Regions from separate parts of the Bradyrhizobium ingae genome, predicted to be linked through region 2. Evidence: riboswitches for the same ligand, from Rfam matches in the RefSeq annotation. Region 2 holds a riboswitch; the other holds the start of a gene.
What was found. Region 2 has a riboswitch for S-adenosylmethionine ahead of metX (homoserine O-acetyltransferase MetX). Riboswitches for the same ligand answer to the same signal wherever they lie in the genome.
Positions count from the first base shown of each region.

Region 1: it holds a riboswitch for S-adenosylmethionine, as region 2 does, so the genes downstream of both, ACV1FX_RS21930 (O-succinylhomoserine sulfhydrylase) here and metX (homoserine O-acetyltransferase MetX) in region 2, are expected to answer to the same signal.

Region 1 is NZ_JBVUBB010000015.1:92,215-96,627, forward strand. Features, by position in the region: gene ACV1FX_RS21920 (PAS domain-containing protein) at 1-207, opposite strand, end outside; gene ACV1FX_RS21925 (2'-deoxycytidine 5'-triphosphate deaminase) at 436-1,572, opposite strand; SAM riboswitch at 1,652-1,731, shown strand; gene ACV1FX_RS21930 (O-succinylhomoserine sulfhydrylase) at 1,806-2,993, shown strand; gene ACV1FX_RS21935 (hypothetical protein) at 3,124-3,558, opposite strand; gene ACV1FX_RS21940 (hypothetical protein) at 3,688-4,044, shown strand; gene ACV1FX_RS21945 (SGNH/GDSL hydrolase family protein) at 4,167-4,413, opposite strand, start outside.
Region 2 is NZ_JBVUBB010000072.1:2,996-7,408, forward strand. Features, by position in the region: gene metW (methionine biosynthesis protein MetW) at 1-435, opposite strand, end outside; gene metX (homoserine O-acetyltransferase MetX) at 438-1,637, opposite strand; SAM riboswitch at 1,728-1,807, opposite strand; gene ACV1FX_RS40990 (chorismate mutase) at 1,996-2,841, shown strand; gene hisC (histidinol-phosphate transaminase) at 2,875-3,975, shown strand; gene ACV1FX_RS41000 (prephenate/arogenate dehydrogenase family protein) at 3,972-4,413, shown strand, end outside.

The DNA of each region.
Region 1 (4,413 bases), on a different contig from region 2:
GGCCTCAAAGCCCTTCCAGTGCGCGGCGCGCAAATGTTCGGGAATGATGAGGTCGAGATTTTGGCCCAGCGCTTCCTGCGCCGAGAAGCCGAACAGGGCGCTCGACCCACGATTCCATCGGACGATCGTGCCCGCCCGATCCGAATAGATCAGCGCATCCGCAACGTCGTCGAGGATACGTGCGTCGAGTTGGGATTGATCTGTCATCGCGTTTCATCCGCTACAGAGCTTATCGTTATCGTGATGCCGCAACACACTACGCTGTCGTCCCGGGCAAGCGAAGCGCGACCCGGGATCCATAATCCCAGGAGCAGTTTTAGCGCATAGCCCTCAACCCGGAGTCTTCGCCAAACTACTCCCTGGGGTTATGGGTCCTCGCCCCCGTGCGCAATTGCGCAACTAGGCCAGGACGACACCGGGGAGCAAGGCTAGCAGCTACACCCGGAAATGCTTGCTCAGCTTCAGGCCCTGCGCCTGGTAGTTCGAGCCGATTCGCTGGCCATACATGGCATCGGGCCGCGCCAGCATCTTCTCGTAGACGAGGCGGCCGACGATCTGGCCGTGCTCGAGGATGAACGGCACTTCGCGCGAGCGCACTTCAAGCACGGCACGTGCCCCCTGCCCGCCGGCGCCGGCGTAGCCGAAGCCGGGATCGAAGAAGCCGGCATAGTGCACGCGGAATTCGCCGACCAGGGGATCGAACGGCACCATCTCCGCAGCGTAGTCCGGCGGCACCTGCACCGCTTCCTTGGAGGCGAGGATATAGAATTCGCCGGGATCGAGAATGAGGCTGCCGTCGGGACGCGCGGAGATCGGCTCCCAGAAATCCTCGATCGCGTAGCCGGCGCGGCGATCGACATCGACGACGCCGGTGTGGCGCTTGGCGCGATAGCCGACGAAGCCGCCGCCCTTCTCGCCGGAGAGATCGACGGAGACGGCGACGCCGCCGGTGAGATCCGCCTCGTCGATATCGACGAGACGCTCGGTCGCATGCAGCGCCTCGAGCTCCTCGATGTTGAGGACGGCATCGCCGGTACGGAAGCGCACCTGCGAAAGCCGCGAGCCCTCGCTCACCAGCACCGGGAACGTCTTTGGACTGATCTCGGCATAGAGCGGACCGTGATAGCCCGCGCCGATCATGTCGAAACGGCGGGTGCCGTCGGCGATCACGCGGGTGAAGACGTCGAGCCGGCCGGTCGAGCTTTTCGGATTGGCGGCCGCGACGATCTCCGGCGGCAGCGCGAGGCTCTCGAGCAGCGGCACGATGTAGACGCAGTTGGTCTCCAGCACCGCGCCGTCGGCGAGGCTGAACTCATGCAGCTTCAGCTCGTCGATGCGCTCGGCGACGGTGGCGCCGGGCCCGGGCAGGAAGCTCGCGCGGACGCGGTAGGCGATATCACCGAGGCGCAAATCGAGGCTCGCCGGCTGAATCTGGCTCTCGACGAAGTCGTAGGCGGGCAGGATGAGCCCGCCATCCGCCATCGCCGCGATCATGCGGTCGGGCAGGATACCATTGGCGTTGGCGGCGACCGTGAACGTCAACCGGTGGTCCTCATCTCGGGTCAAACGCATCCAAAAATGCGAGAAAACGAACCTTTTATCGCTATCCGATGGATGCCTTGACGAAAAGGGCATGACGGAATAAGAGCATGACTTATCCCGTGGTGATTTGAGCCGGCCGGCTTGCAGCCACGTTAAATAAGTCGCTAAACAGGCCGGGGACCTCTGTGATCCCGGCCAGTGGAGATATCCAGGCCGGTTTTTTTGTGACCATTTTCGCATCAATGGTCATGTCGGAGGTACCTATGTCGAAGTCGCCTGCCAACTATCGCCCCGAAACCCGGCTGGTTCATTCCGGCACCCTGCGCTCGCAATATGGCGAGACGTCCGAGGCGCTATTCCTGACTCAGGGCTACGTCTACAACAGCGCCGAGGAATGCGAGGCGCGGTTCAAGGGCGAAGATCCCGGCTTTATCTATTCGCGCTATTCCAATCCGACGATCGCGATGTTCGAGCAACGCATGATCGAGCTCGAGGGCGCGGAAGCGGCGCGGTCGGCGGCGACCGGCATGGCGGCGGTGACGACCGCAATCCTGGCACCGCTGAAGGCTGGCGACCACCTGGTGGCATCAAAGGCGCTGTTCGGCTCGTGTCTCTACGTGGTGCAGGATCTGTTGCCGCGCTACGGCATCGAGACCACGCTGGTCGACGGACTCGATCTCGATCAGTGGCAGCGTGCGGTCAAGCCGAACACCAAGACGTTCTTCCTGGAAAGCCCGACCAATCCGACGCTCGACGTGCTCGACATTCCCGCCATCGCCGAGATCGCACACAAGGCCGGCGCGCGGCTCGTCGTCGACAACGTGTTCGCGACGCCGATCTGGCAGAGCCCGCTCGCGCTCGGTGCCGATGTCGTGGTCTATTCCGCGACGAAGCATATCGACGGCCAGGGCCGGTGCCTCGGCGGCGTCATCCTGTCCTCGGAAGCCTTCATCGCCGAACACCTCCATAACTTCATGCGCCAGACCGGCCCGTCGATCTCGCCGTTCAACGCCTGGGTTTTGCTCAAGGGACTGGAGACGCTGGGCGTGCGCGTGCGCGCGCAGACCGACACCGCTGGCCGCATTGCCGAGGTGCTCGCCAGCCATCCCAAAATCTCGCGGCTGGTCTATCCCGGCCGCGCCGACCATCCGCAGGCGGCGTTGGTGAAGAAGCAGATGCGCGGCGGCTCGACGCTCGTCGGCTTCGAGGTCAAGGGCGGCAAGCAGGCCGCGTTCCGCGTGCTCAACGCGCTCAGGCTCGCCAAGATTTCCAACAATCTCGGCGACGCCAAGAGCCTGGTGACGCATCCGGCCACCACGACGCATCAGCGCCTGAAGCCGGAAGACCGCGCCGCGCTCGGCATCAGTGAGGGCTTTATCCGCTTCTCCGCAGGGCTCGAGCATTGCGATGATCTGATCGAGGATCTCACCGCGGCGCTGGAGAAGGCGTGAGGCAGCGAAGCGCGATGAGATTGGGATGAATCGTCATCGCGCTTCAGGTTATTGTTTGAGCATGATCTCCGCGCAGACGCGTTCCGCGTTTGTCGCGAGGGAAAACCGCTTCACGCGTTTCCGGATCATCTCAGGCCTGACATGACCGATACATCGCCTTTAACGGCCTTCCGCGCAGGAAGATCGTTCGGGGCGTCAGGCCGCCGCGGTCGGTGATCCACCGTCGTACCGGCATCGGATACATCCAGTAGAGCATTCGGGTCGCGCCGGGATTTGTGACGGGGCGTCCACGCGGGCCGAAATCCCACGCTGCGTGGAAGGCGAGTTCCGCCTGCGACGTCACGCAAATTCTGTCCGCGGGGATGGTCGCCAGGACGATGGTACAAGCCGAGGCACAGAAACCATCGATGATGACAGACTGGCCCGAAGCGCGCAGTCTTTCATATCGGTATACATATTTCCCAATTCGCCCGCCGGGATCATCCGTAATCCGCACGGCGGCATCACTTGCGCGCGATCCGAGCAGCAATAGCGCAGCGGCCACCAGCCTCGCCCAGCACTTCATCGCATCGCCCCGACAGGTTGCACCACCCCGCGCTGCGTCATCAGCCTGTTGGATCAGCCTCGATCCGGACTTGATCTAGATCAACGAGGCGCCCCGTCAGCGCGAACGCACCTTGATCCAGATCATGGCTTGTCGACGCGCCCCCTCATCACACTACCGCAGCAAGCGAGGCCCGACGATTTCGTCGGCGCCGCCCGTCGCATGCGCACGTGGAGCAAGCCGATGTGGATTTTGATGTACGTCTTCTCCTACTCAGTCAGTCCGGCCGCGACAAGCGACAGGGCGGAATGGAGGCTCCTCCCAACAGTGGTGTTTCAGGAATTCTCGAGTGAAGAGCGATGCAAGGCAGCCAAGTCGACGCTCGAAGCCAGCTTGAGAGACGCGGGAGCCAAGCTGAGGAGCGGCTTGGAAGATCTGCGAAGCATAGGCAAGGCTGACCCGGAGCAGATCATCATTGCCTTCAATGTGGAATGCCTTCCGAAATAAGGTCGGCGCAGGGTCGTGGATGTCGAGAACGGCGCGAGCGAGCCGGTCGCGCCGCGAAGCCTCCGCGAAGGGCCAGGCATCTCGAACGATAGCTCTCCCCCTGCGAGAGAGAGGCAAGATTGCTACATCGGCCGGTACGTCCGCACGTCCGCAGGCACATTGACGCCGAGCTTGATCTGGCCGACTGAGCGGATGATGTCATCGCCGAGGAGCTGCGCGAAGCAGGCGTAGCCCCAATCATTCATGTGCAGGCCGTCGGAGATGACGAAACTCTCGACCGGAATGGCCTGCTTCTCGTGCCAGTCGCGCATCACCTCGAAGCGAGGGAAGATGCCGACGTGGCGGAGCTCGGCAACGCGGCCGAGCAGC
Region 2 (4,413 bases):
GTGGCCGCCGATCAGGAGCTGGAGCCGCATCTTCCAATAGCCGAAGTTCGGGAACGACACGATGGCGCGGTGGCCGATGCGCAGGAGATTTTCCAGCACCACTTTCGGTTGCCGCGTCGCCTGCAGCGTCTGCGACAGGATCACGTAATCGAAGGCGTCGTCGGGGTAGTTGACGAGGTCGGTGTCGGCATCGCCCTGCACGACCGCGAGCCCCTTGGCGACGCAGCGGTTGACGCCCTCGCGCGACAGCTCGATGCCGCGACCGTCGATGCCACGGCTCTCAAGGAGCTGCAGCAGATCGCCGTCGCCGCAGCCGACGTCGAGCACCTTCGAGCCGCGCCTGACCATCTCGGCAACCAGCAAATGATCGGCGCGAAACTGGCCGGACTGTTCGCTCGCAAGGCCGCCCAGCGGCAGCACTTCCTGTACAGACATCGCTAGCCGCCCTTGCCGTTGAGGCCGCGCGCCTTGCCAGCCGATTGCAGGAAGGCGCGGGAGATATCGAAGAATTCGGGAACGTCGAGCAGGAAGGCGTCATGTCCGCGATCGGTCTCGATCTCGGCGAACGACACCCGCGCGCTGGACGCGTTGAGCGCGTGCACCAGCGCGCGCGATTCCGAGGTCGGGAACAGCCAGTCGCTGGTGAAGGAGACCACGCAGAAGCGTGTCTTGACGCCGGCAAACGCCTTCGCCAGCACGCCGCCATGGTCGCCGGCGATGTCGAAATAGTCCATCGCCCGCGTCAGATAGAGATAGCTGTTGGCGTCGAAACGCTCGACGAAGGACGAGCCTTGATAACGCAGATAGCTCTCGACCTGGAAATCCGCATCGAACGAGAACGTCGGCAGCTCGCGGTCCTGCATGCGCCGGCCGAACTTGCGGTGCAGTGCCGCATCCGAGAGGTAGGTGATGTGCGCGGCCATCCGCGCCACCGCGAGCCCGCGATGGGGATGGATGCCGTGATCGGTATAGCGGCCATTGTTCCAGTCGGGATCGGCCATCACAGCCTGGCGGCCGAGTTCGTGGAAAGCGATGTTCTGCGCGGAATGCCGCGTCGAGCAGGCAATCGCGAGCGCGGAGAACACGCGTTCAGGATAAGCCGCGGTCCATTGCAGCACCTGCATGCCGCCCATCGAGCCGCCGACGACAGCAAACAGCGTGTCGATGCCGAGGCGATCGATCAGCATCGCCTGCGCGCGCACCATGTCGGGAATCGTGATGATGGGAAAATCCAGGCCCCACACCTTGCCCGTCGCCGGATTGAGCGAGGCAGGTCCCGTCGAGCCCATGCAGCCGCCGATCACGTTGGCGCAGATGATGAAGTAGCGTTGAGGATCAAGAGGACGGCCCGGCCCGACCAGGGTCTCCCACCATCCGGGCTTGCCGGTGACGGGGTGCGCATTCGCGACATGCTGGTCGCCGGTCAGAGCATGGCAGATCAGCACGGCATTGGAGCGCGCAGCATTGAGCTCGCCGTAGGTCTGGTAGGCGATCTGGAACGGTGTGAGATCGACGCCGCAATCGAGCGGCAGCGGCTGATCGGCCCCGAAATGCGCGACCTGCGAACTCGGATGATCCACCTCATGCGAGCGCTCTTCGGCGATCGTGGGGCTCGGTACTGACGTGACGCCAACCATCTGACCATCGACCTCGTTGGCGACGGCCCTCGAGCCGCCGCTGACATCAGGCCATGAAAAACCCGGCCTGAACGATAGGTTCGGCCGGGATCGGAAGCGTCCCCGGCCTGTTTAGCGAGTTTTTTAACGTGGCTGCAAGCCGGCCGGCTCAAATGACCACGGAACAGGCAAAAACTAGTTGCTGAAGCGGTTTTCGTCAAGCGGAGGCGACGATTGACCAAAGGGGGCCTTGCGATGTCAGGCAATGGCCGTCATTTCTCTTTGCTTTCGGCGTCCATCCTGCCTAATCAATGCCTTACGCAGCGGGTCCGCCTCGGCCGATCCGCTTTTGAAGACCTCTCAACAGCCTCCGGCCGATATGTCCCAACGTCCGCCCGCGCCACCATCGCTGCAGGAATTGCGCAAGGAGATCGATGCGATCGACGAGGACGTGCATCGCCTGCTGATGAAGCGCGGCGACATCATCGATCGCCTGATCCAGGCGAAGCAGACGCAGGAGGTCGGCTCGGCTTTCCGGCCGGCGCGCGAGGCCAGCATGATGCGCCGCCTCGTCGAGCGCCATCGCGGCATCCTGCCGCTCGACACCATCGAGAGCATCTGGCGCGTCATCATCTCGACCTTCACTTATGTGCAGGCCCCGTTCTCGGTGCATGCCGACGTCTCGGTCGGCGAGTCCGCGATGCGAGATTCGGCGCGATTCCATTTCGGTTTCACCACGCCCTATGTGTCGCATTTCAGCGCGCAAGCCGCCGTCGAGGCACTGGCGAAATCGAAGGGCGATCTGGCTCTGGTCTCGGCGATATCGAGCCGCACGCCATGGTGGAGCGAGCTCGAGGCCGAGGGCGCGCCGAAAATCATCGCGCGGCTGCCGTTCCTCGAGCGCGCCGACCATCCGGCCGCGCTGCCCGTGTTCGTGATCTCGCGGGTAGCCGACGACGCCATGGTCACGGAGGTCCAGACCTGGAGCGTGCGTGTGTCCGGGTGGAACGCCGACACCGCGAGGGCGCTGGCGCCACTCGCCGACATCGTCGCGGTGCCTGATACCGCCTTCGACGGCGCAGCGCTGTTGGTGTCGGAGACCGGCATCGGCTTCGAGAAGATCAAAATGGCCCTGATCCGGGCCGGCGCCTCGGTCCGCTCGTCGGCCCTCGTCGGCGGCCACGCAACGCGCTATACGGTGCCCCCGAACGGGACGAGATCGTAGATTTCGAGCCGTCCCGCCATTCCGGAGTTCAAGATGTCTCGCCCCGTGCCGAATCCCGGCATTCTCGATATTGCGCCCTATACGCCCGGCAAGAGCCCGGTGCCGGAGCCGGGCCGCAAGGTGTTCAAGCTGTCGGCGAACGAGACGCCGTTCGGGCCCTCGCCCAAGGCGATCGAGGCCTTCACGCATGTGGCGACGCATCTGGAAGACTATCCGGAAGGCACCTCGCGGGTGCTGCGCGAAGCGATCGGCCGCGCCTATGGGCTGGATCCCGACCGCATCATCTGCGGCGCCGGTTCGGACGAGATCCTCAATCTGCTCGCGCACACCTATCTCAGCCAGGGCGACGAAGCGATCTCCACCACCCACGGCTTCCTGGTCTACCCGATCGCGACCATGGCGAATGGCGCGAGGAATGTCGTGGCGGCGGAAGCGAACTTCACCGCCGACGTCGACGCCATCCTGAAGGCGGTGACGCCCCGGACCAAGCTCGTCTGGATCGCCAACCCAAACAACCCGACCGGCACCTATCTGCCGTTCGACGAGATCAAGCGCCTGCGCGCCGGCCTGCCGTCGCACGTGCTGCTGGTGCTCGATGCCGCCTATTGCGACTACGTGTCCCGCAACGACTACGAAATGGGGATCGAGCTGGTCGCGACCACCGAGAACACGGTCGTCACCCACACCTTCTCCAAGATCCACGGCCTCGCCGCGCTCCGCATCGGCTGGATGTTCGGTCCCGCGCACATCATCGATGCGGTGAACCGCATCCGCGGTCCGTTCAACGTCTCGACGCCGGCGATGTATGCCGCGGTCGCGGCGATCGAGGACACTGCGCATCAGCAGAAGTCGAAGCAGTTCACCGAGACCTGGCGCAACTGGCTGACCGAGGAGATCGGCAGGCTCGGCCTGAAGGTGACGCCGAGCGTTGCCAATTTCGTGCTGATCCATTTCCCGGCCGAGAAGGGCAAGACCTCGGACGAAGCCGACGCCTTCCTGACCAAGCGCGGACTGGTGCTGCGCGCGCTGAAGAATTACGGCCTGCCCCACGCGCTGCGCATGACCATCGGCACCGAGGAAGCCAACCGCCTCGTGGTCGAGGGCCTGCGCGACTTCATGGGGGGCGGCAAATGAGCGTCGCCCCGCACTTCCAGCGCGTCGCACTGATCGGCTTCGGCCTGATCGGCGGCTCGATCGCGCGTGCCGCGAAGCTTCAGGGGCTGGCTTCCGAGATCGTCACCACCGCACGTTCGGAGAAGACGCGCGCCCGCGTCGCCGAGCTCGGCATCGTCGACCACGTGGTCGCGACCAATGTCGAGGCCGTGAAGGACGCCGACCTCGTCATCCTCTGCATTCCCGTCGGCGCCTGCGGGCCCGTGGCGCAGGAGATCGCTGCGCATCTGAAGCCAGGCGCGATCATCTCCGACGTCGGATCGGTGAAGGGCACGATCGTCAGGGACATGGCACCGCATCTGCCGCAAGGCATTCATTTTGTCCCCGCCCATCCCGTTGCGGGCACCGAGCATTCGGGGCCGGATTCCGGCTTCGCCGAGCTGTTCATCAACCGCTGGT